DNA from 4 places in the Streptomyces paludis genome. Region 3 is predicted to be linked to each of the others. Evidence: riboswitches for the same ligand, from Rfam matches in the RefSeq annotation. Region 3 holds a riboswitch; each other region holds the start of a gene.
The links. A riboswitch is a leader RNA that binds a small molecule or an ion and turns the genes downstream of it on or off. The one in region 3 is predicted to bind S-adenosylmethionine.
Positions count from the first base shown of each region.

Region 1 (2,193 bases), 2.8 Mb from region 3:
CCGCGAAGATCCCCTCCGTACGGGCAAGCAGCTTGATCGCGTCAACGATCTGCTCGTCGTTGACGTCCTCGACGGCGCCGCCCGTGCGGCGCGTGATGTCCAGGACGTACGGGCCGTCCGCCGGGTTGCCGATCGCCAGCGACTTGGCGATCGTGTTGGGCTTCTGCGGCCGTACGACGTCATGACCCGCCTTGAAGGCGGTGGAGACCGGCGAGCAGCCCTCCGCCTGGGCGCCGAAGATCTTGTACGGCTTGTCCTCGACCAGGCCCAGCTTGATCAGCTCCTGAAGACCCTTGTCGATCTTCGTGAGCTGTGAGCCGGAGGCGATCGGGATGACGATCTGGTCGGGCAGCCGCCAGCCGAGCTGCTCGCAGATCTCGTACGCGAGCGTCTTGGAGCCCTCGCCGTAGTACGGGCGGAGGTTGACGTTGACGAAGCCCCAGCCCTCGCCGAGCGGGTCGCCGATCAGCTCGGAGCAGAAACGGTTCACGTCGTCGTAATTGCCCTCGATGCCGACCAGGTCACCCCCGTACACCGCGGCCATGACGACCTTGCCCTGCTCCAGGTCGTGCGGGATGAACACGCACGAGCGCAGCCCGGCGCGGGCGGCGGCGGCGCCGACGGCGCCCGCGAGGTTGCCCGTGGAGGAGCAGGAGAGCGTGGTGAAGCCGAAGGCGCGGGCGGCCTCGACGGCGATGGCGACGACACGGTCCTTGAAGGAGTGCGTCGGGTTGCCGGAGTCGTCCTTGATGTGGAGCGCGCCGGTGATGCCCAGTTCACGGGCGAGATTGTCGGCCTTGACGAGCTTGGTGAAACCGGGGTTGATATTCGGCTTCGTGGCCACATCGGCGGGGACCGGCAGCAGCGGCGCGTACCGCCAGATGTTGTCGGGGCCCTCGGCAATGCGCTTCTTCAGCTCTTCGGGGTTGCCGCTGGGCAGCTCGTACGCGACTTCGAGCGGCCCGAAACAGCTCGCGCAGGCGAAAATGGGGCCGAGGGCGAAACGTTCGCCGCATTCGCGGCAGGAGAGCGCGACGGCGGGACCGAAATCAACAGTCCCAGCGGACTCAGTGGTCTTGGTAGTCCCTGCGGTCTCAGCGGACTCGGTGGTCCCAGCGGACTCTGTGGTCGGAACGCTGTTCGGGACGGTCTGCACAGCCATGATGGCGAGGCCCTTTCTCCTCATCTTCCTCGCGACGTACTTCGCCGCAAGACGGAATTGGCACCTTCCCCACCGTGACCTCGCGGTCGGCGGGAGGGTTGCCGGGACTTCAACGGGCCGTTCCCTCAGTCCCTCTGGATGAGCGCTATGACGCCGGACCCGGGGTCCGGTGCGTTTGTTTCACCTGCTGGTGTTGTTCAAGACTGTAACCGAAGGAGTGGACGGCTGAGATAGTCGTCCGCACCGCGAGATGGATCACACACGGTCCCACTGGATCATCCTGATCAGTGGCTTACCCCCCGATTTTACGGATCAGCGCAGGGAGTACCGAACGTGCTGGAAGAGGTGGAGCGCTGGCTGGCCAGGCGCTCCTGGTCAGCCGCCGACCGTACGCTCGACCAGCTGCTGGCGGCGAAGGCCGCCCGGGGCAGCACGGTGAGCGTGGTGCTGCCGGCGCTGAACGAGGAGGGGACGGTCGGCGAGATCGTCTCCGAGATCCGGCGCGCGCTGATGACGCGGACGGCGCCGCTGGTCGATGAGCTGGTGGTGCTCGACTCCGGCTCCACGGACCGTACGGCCCAGGTGGCGGCGGCGGCCGGCGCGCGTGTCGTGCACCGGGACGCGATCCTGCCGCGGCTGCCGGCCGTACCGGGCAAGGGCGAGGTGCTGTGGCGGTCGCTGCTGGTGACGAGCGGCGATGTCGTGTGCTTCGTGGACGCCGACCTGAGGGAGTTCTCGGCGGACTTCGTGTCCGGGACGGTGGGCCCGCTGCTCACGGACCCGGAGGTGCACTTCGTGAAGGCGATGTACGACCGGCCGCTGCGGAACGTTACGGAAGGCAGCACGCCCGCTGCCGGTTCCTCCGCAGGCTCCTCCGCAGGTCAGGGCGGCCGGGTGACCGAGCTGGTGGCCCGCCCGCTGCTCAATCTGCACTGGCCCCGGCTGGCCGGTTTCGTCCAGCCGCTGGGCGGGGAGTACGCGGCACGCCGTGCCCTGCTGGAGCGGCTGCCGTTCCCGGTCGGGTACGGCGT
Region 1 is NZ_CP031194.1:4,326,194-4,328,386, reverse strand. Features, by position in the region: partial or broken gene thrC (threonine synthase) at 1-1,162, opposite strand, end outside; SAM riboswitch class I at 1,180-1,307, opposite strand; gene DVK44_RS19225 (glucosyl-3-phosphoglycerate synthase) at 1,496-2,193, shown strand, end outside.
Region 1: it holds a riboswitch for S-adenosylmethionine, as region 3 does, so the genes downstream of both, thrC (threonine synthase) here and DVK44_RS06640 (aminotransferase class V-fold PLP-dependent enzyme) in region 3, are expected to answer to the same signal.

Region 2 (2,193 bases), 280 kb from region 3:
GTCGCGGCGGCGGCGCTGGAGAACGGGCTGTACTCCTCGGTCGACGAGGCGACGGACAGCCCGGACCCGTACACCCTGCCGAACACCCGGACCGTGCTGGAGAACGAGAGCGCCTCGGCGCCGTGCGAGAACGCCACGATCCGCACCGCCCTGCGGTACTCCTGCAACACCGTCTTCGCGAGGATGGCGGTGGAGCTGGGACAGACGAAGCTCCGGGCCATGGCGGAGAAGTTCGGCTTCGACAACACCACCCAGGACGTGCCCGTACGCGCCGCCGCGAGCGTCTACCCCACCGGGATGGACGAGGCGCAGACAGCGCTGTCGGGAATCGGCCAGTTCGATGTGACGGCCACCCCGCTCCAGATGGCGATGGTCTCGGCGGCGCTCGCCAACGACGGACTGATGGCGGCGCCGCACATGGTGTCCAAGGTGGTCGACAGCAGCGGCGGTACGGTGCGGTCGTACGAGGACAGCGACACCACCCGCGTCGTCTCCTCGTCCACGGCCGAGCAGCTGCGCAGCGCGATGGTGACGGTCGTGGAGGAGGGGACGGGGACGAACGCCAAGGTCAGCGGCGCCGAGGTGGGCGGCAAGACCGGCACCGCCCAGCACGGCGTGGACAACGACGGGACGCCGTACGCCTGGTTCACCTCGTACGCGAAGGACGCGTCGAGCGGCAAGGAGGTGGCGGTCGCGGTCGTCGTCGAGGACTCGGGCGCGGCGCGCTCGGAGGTCAGCGGCAACGGTCTGGCGGCGCCGGTCGCGCAGAAGATGATGGCGGCGGCCCTGGGATAGCGATCCGAAGAGATCCGTAGCGCCGAGCCGCGTCGCGCGGTGACCTGGACCACTCCCGTTGTGATCCAGGTCATCTTTGGTTTGGCTTAAATGAATGTTACTTTTTCGACGTCACGAGTCTCAGCGACAAGCCCCGGCTTGCTGAGCGGCAACCCTCCTTCTGCGGTGGGGTGCCCCGGGTGATGACACGGCTCCACGCGCACACCGATGTGCCGGGAGCAAGCGCGGACCTGTCGGTCAGGTCCTGGACCTGACGGGAGTACGGAATGACCTCGCGATTCGCCGCGCGCCACCTGCCTCGTGTCTCCCGGTCCGGCCCCCGGCACCGGCACCATGCCCGGCGCCGGCCACACGCGCGCCACTCGCCGTATTCACTCACCGCACTGAGGAGTTCTCTCTCATGAGATCTTTCCTGCCCCGCCCCGCCCGCGCCCGCCGGCGCGGCTATCTGCTGGCGCTCGCCTCGGCCGGCACCGTCACCGCGCTCACCCTGACCGGCTGTGGCGGCGTCGACACGGGTGGCGGCTCGGGCTCCTCCGGCAGCGGCTCGGGCGACGGCAAGGGCGAGTCGATCACCGTCACCGCCTTCGCCGGCGCGTGGGGCGAGCTGTTCAAGTCGTCCTTCGTGGAGCCGTTCGAGAAGGACACCGGCATCAAGGTGAACCTGGTGTACGGCGCCGACTCGGACTGGGTCACCAAGCTGCGCGCGGCCGGCGGCAAGAACGCGCCGTTCGACGTGCTCGCCCTCACCCCCGGCTCGCTGCACCAGGCCGTCGGCGGCGATCTCCTGGAGCCGCTGAAGACCGCCGACCTCAGCCACTGGAAGCAGCTCGACCCGGTGCTGACCGAGCGGTCCACGATCGACGGCGCGTCGTACGGCGTGCCGCTGACGACCGGTTCCAACGGGCTGCTCTACCGCACGGACAAGATCAAGCAGGCGCCCAAGGACTGGACCGACATCTTCGACAAGAAGTACTGCGGTCATGTCGCGCTGCCCCCGCTGACCTACAACGCCGGGCTGGAGTTCTTCTCCGCCCTGGTGTCCCAGGGCGGCGGCAAGCTCTCCAACCCCGCCGACGTCGACAAGGGCTTCAAGAAGCTCGCCGAGCTGAAGGGCTGCGTCTCGGCGTACCCGGCGGACGCCGGCAGCGTCGCCACCGTCCTCCAGAACGGCGACGCCTGGATCGTCCCGTTCTGGGACGGCCGCGCCTTCGCCATGGAGAAGGAGGGCCAGCCGATCGGCTTCACGTACCCCTCCTCGGGCGCGGTCGGCGCGCTGACCTCGTACTACGTCCCCAAGGGCTCGAAGCACACGGCCGCCGCGTACAAGTTCCTGAACTACCTGAGCGCGGCGGAGTACCAGAAGCCGTTCGCCCAGGGCACGTTCTACGGCGCGGG
Region 2 is NZ_CP031194.1:1,240,778-1,242,970, forward strand. Features, by position in the region: gene DVK44_RS05395 (penicillin-binding transpeptidase domain-containing protein) at 1-795, shown strand, start outside; SAM riboswitch class IV at 905-1,026, shown strand; gene DVK44_RS05400 (ABC transporter substrate-binding protein) at 1,196-2,193, shown strand, end outside.
Region 2: it holds a riboswitch for S-adenosylmethionine, as region 3 does, so the genes downstream of both, DVK44_RS05400 (ABC transporter substrate-binding protein) here and DVK44_RS06640 (aminotransferase class V-fold PLP-dependent enzyme) in region 3, are expected to answer to the same signal.

Region 3 (2,193 bases):
TCGCCGATGCCCGGATGGCGCCGATCGTCGCCGGGGTGCTGGCCGAGCGGGGCTCGTCCGCGCTGGTCTTCCGGGGCGACGACGGGCTCGACGAGCTGACCACCACGGCCACCTCCCGGGTCTGGGTCGTCCGGGACGGCAAGGTCACCGAGCGCCCCTTCGACCCGCGCGACGTCGGGCTGTCCCTCGTACCGGTGGAGGCGCTGCGCGGCGCGGACGCGTCGTACAACGCGGATGTCGCCCGCCGGCTGCTGGCCGGCGAGACCGGGCCCGTACGGGACGCGGTCCTGCTCAACGCGGCGGCGGCGCTGGTGGCCCTCGACCCGACCGACGACGCGCTGGAACTCCAGCTGGCGGCGGGCATCGCGCGGGCGGCCGAGTCCATCGACTCGGGCGCGGCGGCGCGGTCGCTGGCCCGCTGGGTGAGCGCGAGCAACGCCTGACGGCGGGGCGAAGCGAAGACGATACGGGACGGGGGCCGCGCCTCCGTCCCGTATCGCGGACAGCTGTTGGGCGGTCCGGCACGCTGTGCCATACTTTCGCCCAAGGTCATGAGTGACAGCGATTTAGGCCCCGGCTCGCTGTCCGGCAACCCTCCGTCCGTGGCGGGGTGCCCCGGGTGAAGACCAGGCCGTAGGCAGCGAGGTCTACGGCAAGCGCGGACCCCTTGTGCCTTTGGGGTCCTGGTCCTCAAGGGAGCAGTCTCGTGAGCAAGCGAATGCGTTAGGGCCCTGGGGAGCCGGACACCGGCTCCCGAGCCCCCTCTTCATCACACCTCCGCACGGTGATCTCCGTGTGTCGAGGCATTCCCCGCGCGATTGTCGTGGCTCCGCCATGCCCTGCCGCGGGTCTCTGAAGCCATTCCGCCGTTCCGTCCTGCCGGGAGATACCGCCATGTCCGCATACCCGAACGCCACCGCCACCGCCACCGCTTCCGCCGCCACCGCCCCGTCCTCCGACGACCCCGCCTGTGGCGCGCCGCTCCCGGTGCTGGGGCGGGATGTGACCGTGCCGCTCGTCACCGGCGGCGAGGTCGGCTACGCGGCCCTGGACTACGCGGCCAGCGCCCCGGCCCTCCAGCGTGTGTGGGACGACGTCGCCGCGTACGCCCCCTACTACGGCAGCGTCCACCGGGGCGCCGGCTATCTCTCGCAGCTCTCCACGGACCTCTTCGAGAACAGCCGCCGCACGGTCGCGGAGTTTCTCGGCTGCCGCCCGGACGACCAGGTCGTCTTCACCCGCTCGACCACCGACTCACTGAACCTGCTGGCGGCCGTGATTCCCGACGGCTGCCAGGTGTTCGTCTTCGAGACGGAGCACCACGCCTCGCTGCTGCCGTGGCGCGACGCGGCGGTCACGTATCTCAACGCCCCCCGCACCCCGGCCGAGGCCGTCGCCACCCTGGAGCGCGCGCTCGCCTCGCGCGACCCGAAGGGGCCGGCGCTGGTCTGTGTGACGGGCGCGTCCAATGTGACGGGCGAGCTGTGGCCCGTCCGGGAGCTAGCCGCCGCCGCGCACACGCACGGCGCCCGGATCGTGCTGGACGCCGCGCAGCTGGTACCGCACCACGTGGTGGACATCGCGGAGCTGGACGTCGACTGGATCGCCTTCTCCGGGCACAAGCTGTACGCGCCGTTCGGCTCCGGGGTCCTCGCGGGCCGCGCCGACTGGCTGCGGGACGCCGAGCCGTATCTCGCGGGCGGCGGCGCCAGCCGCAAGGTGGCGCGCCGGGCCGACGGCGGTGTCGAGGTCGACTGGCACACCACGGCCGCCCGCCACGAGGCCGGTTCGCCGAACGTCATCGGGGTGTACGCGATCGCCTCGGCCTGCAAGGCGCTGACGGAGGCCGGCTTCGACGCGCTGTCGGCGCGCGAGCAGGCGCTGGTGGCGCGGGTGCGGGCGGGGCTCGCGGAGGTGCCCGAGGTGAAGGTGCTCTCGCTCTTCGGGGACGACGCGCCGCGCGTGGGGGTGCTGTCGTTCGTCGTCGAGGGGTGGAACAGCTCGCACTTCGCCGCCGCGCTCTCGGCGGAGTACGGCATCGGGGTACGCGACGGGCTGTTCTGCGCGCACCCGCTGGTGCGGACCCTGCTGGGCAGCGACCCGCAGGACCCGGGGGAGTGCGGCGCCCCGGAGGCGGAGCCGGGCGAGCGCTCGCTCAACGCGATCCGGGTGAGCTTCGGCGCCGGGACACCG
Region 3 is NZ_CP031194.1:1,523,311-1,525,503, reverse strand. Features, by position in the region: gene trpD (anthranilate phosphoribosyltransferase) at 1-443, shown strand, start outside; SAM riboswitch class IV at 548-665, shown strand; gene DVK44_RS06640 (aminotransferase class V-fold PLP-dependent enzyme) at 895-2,193, shown strand, end outside.

Region 4 (2,193 bases), 6.0 Mb from region 3:
TGCGCGAACCGCGGGGCTCAGGCCGCGTCGGGCACCGCGCCGCTGCTGCCCCGGAAGGCGGGGTGGTCGCCGAGGCGGCGTACGTACTCCCGGAGCCGAGGGTACGCGCTGAGGGTGCCGGCCGGGACGAGGGGGACGAGCGCCACCCACAGGTCCACATCCGCGGCCGTCAGGTCATCGCCCAACGCGTGGCTCGTTCTGGTGAGTTGGTGCTCCAGCAGGCTCAGTGCCGACGATCGCGCGGCGGCCGGCGCGGCCGGGGTGACGTTCCGGTCCAGCAGATCGCGGAGTGTGTCGATCTCCGGGGCGAGGGCCGGCGGGTGCAGGACGGGGCGGGAGCCGTCCGAGCAGGAGAGCGGGCCGGCCAGGTCGCCGAGGATGTCGGAGGTGCGGTTGCTGACGATGCGCCCGCTCCAGCGGTCGCGCAGCGCGGGCGCCGTCAGCGGGCCGTCGTAGTGGTGCACCGTGGCCTCGTACGCGCCACGCAGCGACGCGAAGGCGTCGGGCGTCTCGGCGGGGTGGGTCAGGAGTGTGGTGGCGACCGAACCGTCGAGGCCGAGCAGGCCGAGAGTGATCGAGATACGCAGCGAGCGGGGACAGCTCGCCCGCAGAAAGAGGTCGTAGCGGTGCGGCACCGGGTAGAAGCCGCCGGCGAGGCCGACGCCGATCCGGCTGCGGAAGCGGTACGGACGGGTGCGGGTCGCGGCCGTCCCGGGCCGGGGCCCCGAGGCGGACTGACTCTGCCGGCAGCCACGGGTAGTGGCGGCGCCGGCGCTGCGCGAAGCTGTCTCGGGCATGACTCTCCCTTGGGGGAACGAGGAGGCCACCGCGGCCTTGTGGGCGTCAGGGGCCTGATGCGGGGGTGACGTGCGAGGGCGACTGCGGGCGACCGCGCTGCCGCGCACCGGTCCGGATCGGACGGACCGGTCACGGATCAGTAGGCGCTGGAGACCCGCTGGAGATCGATGTGCAGGCGCCTCGTCAAGCCGTTCCGCGGCAGTGCCACCCGTGCCACCCGTCCTACCCTCGGGGCCCGCGAGACGCGAGACCGCGCTTGTCCCGCCGCGTCGGCGGAACCCGGTCGTCACCCGGAGCACCCCGTCGCGGTGGAAGGGTTGCCTGTCGGCGGGCCGGGGCCGAAGACCACGGGAGCGGGACGAACCCGCGCCGTGGCGCTGACAATCGTGACCGTCCACGCCAGTCTGGGCGCGCTCCGTGACGCCGTCAAGAAGGCCGCGCGTACGGTCTCACGTGGTGGTCACTCGCGTTGACATCCTTTTCGGGGCATGCATACCGTGCGGCGACCATGAGATCCCCTCGGGGGCGGAAGAGTGAGGGCGACAGCCATGCGCGCAGCTGACGGTACGGCCGCACAGCCGCGCCCCGGCCGCGGCCCGCTGCGCACGGACCGCACCGTCGCCCCGCCGTGTCTCAACAGCGCGCCGTGTGCCGCCGGTTGTTGTGCCGCCGTATGCCGCGGCCTCTGTCGACGCTGACCGTTTCCCGGGCGTCCGACAGCCACTGACACCGTGGTTGCGGTGTGCCCCCCGCTCCCGCGCTCCGGAGGATTCCGCACGCGCGTCAGCGTCCGGGTCCGTTTCCGCCGGACCCCTCCGCCGCCGAAGCACGGCGCACCCCGACCGCGCCCCGCCGCGTTCCAGACAGGGAGACCCCGCACCGTCATGTCCACCAGCATCCACCGCGCCCCGTACCCCACTTCGGGCCCGCTCCCCGGCCCGGCGGCGGCACCGCACCTCCTGGACAACGCCGCCTGGGCCGCGCTGACCGGCCCGCACGCCCATCTCGCCGAGCGCGTCGGCCGGGCCGCCCGCTACCCCGTGGACGTCTCCCCGTTCACCGCCCTGGCGGACCCCGACGACCCCCGCGCCTGGGACGACCTGGCCGCGCTCGTCGGCCCCGGCACCGTCACCCCGGTCACCGGGATCCGGACCGTGCCGGCCGGCTGGGAGACCGTACAGAACGGCGAGGGCGTGCAGCTGGTCGACACCGCGCTGTACGCCGAACCCGCGCCCGAGGCGGTACGGCTCGGGCCCGCCGACGTACCCGAGATCCTCGCCCTGATCGCCCTCACCGAACCGGGCCCCTTCCTGCCCCGTACCGTCGAACTGGGCACCTACCTCGGCATCCGGGACGGCGGCAGACTGATCGCGCTGGCCGGCGAACGGCTGCGCC
Region 4 is NZ_CP031194.1:7,543,624-7,545,816, forward strand. Features, by position in the region: gene DVK44_RS33075 (glutathione S-transferase C-terminal domain-containing protein) at 18-797, opposite strand; gene DVK44_RS38005 (putative leader peptide) at 935-1,015, opposite strand; SAM riboswitch class IV at 1,046-1,190, opposite strand; gene DVK44_RS33080 (GNAT family N-acetyltransferase) at 1,683-2,193, shown strand, end outside.
Region 4: it holds a riboswitch for S-adenosylmethionine, as region 3 does, so the genes downstream of both, DVK44_RS38005 (putative leader peptide) here and DVK44_RS06640 (aminotransferase class V-fold PLP-dependent enzyme) in region 3, are expected to answer to the same signal.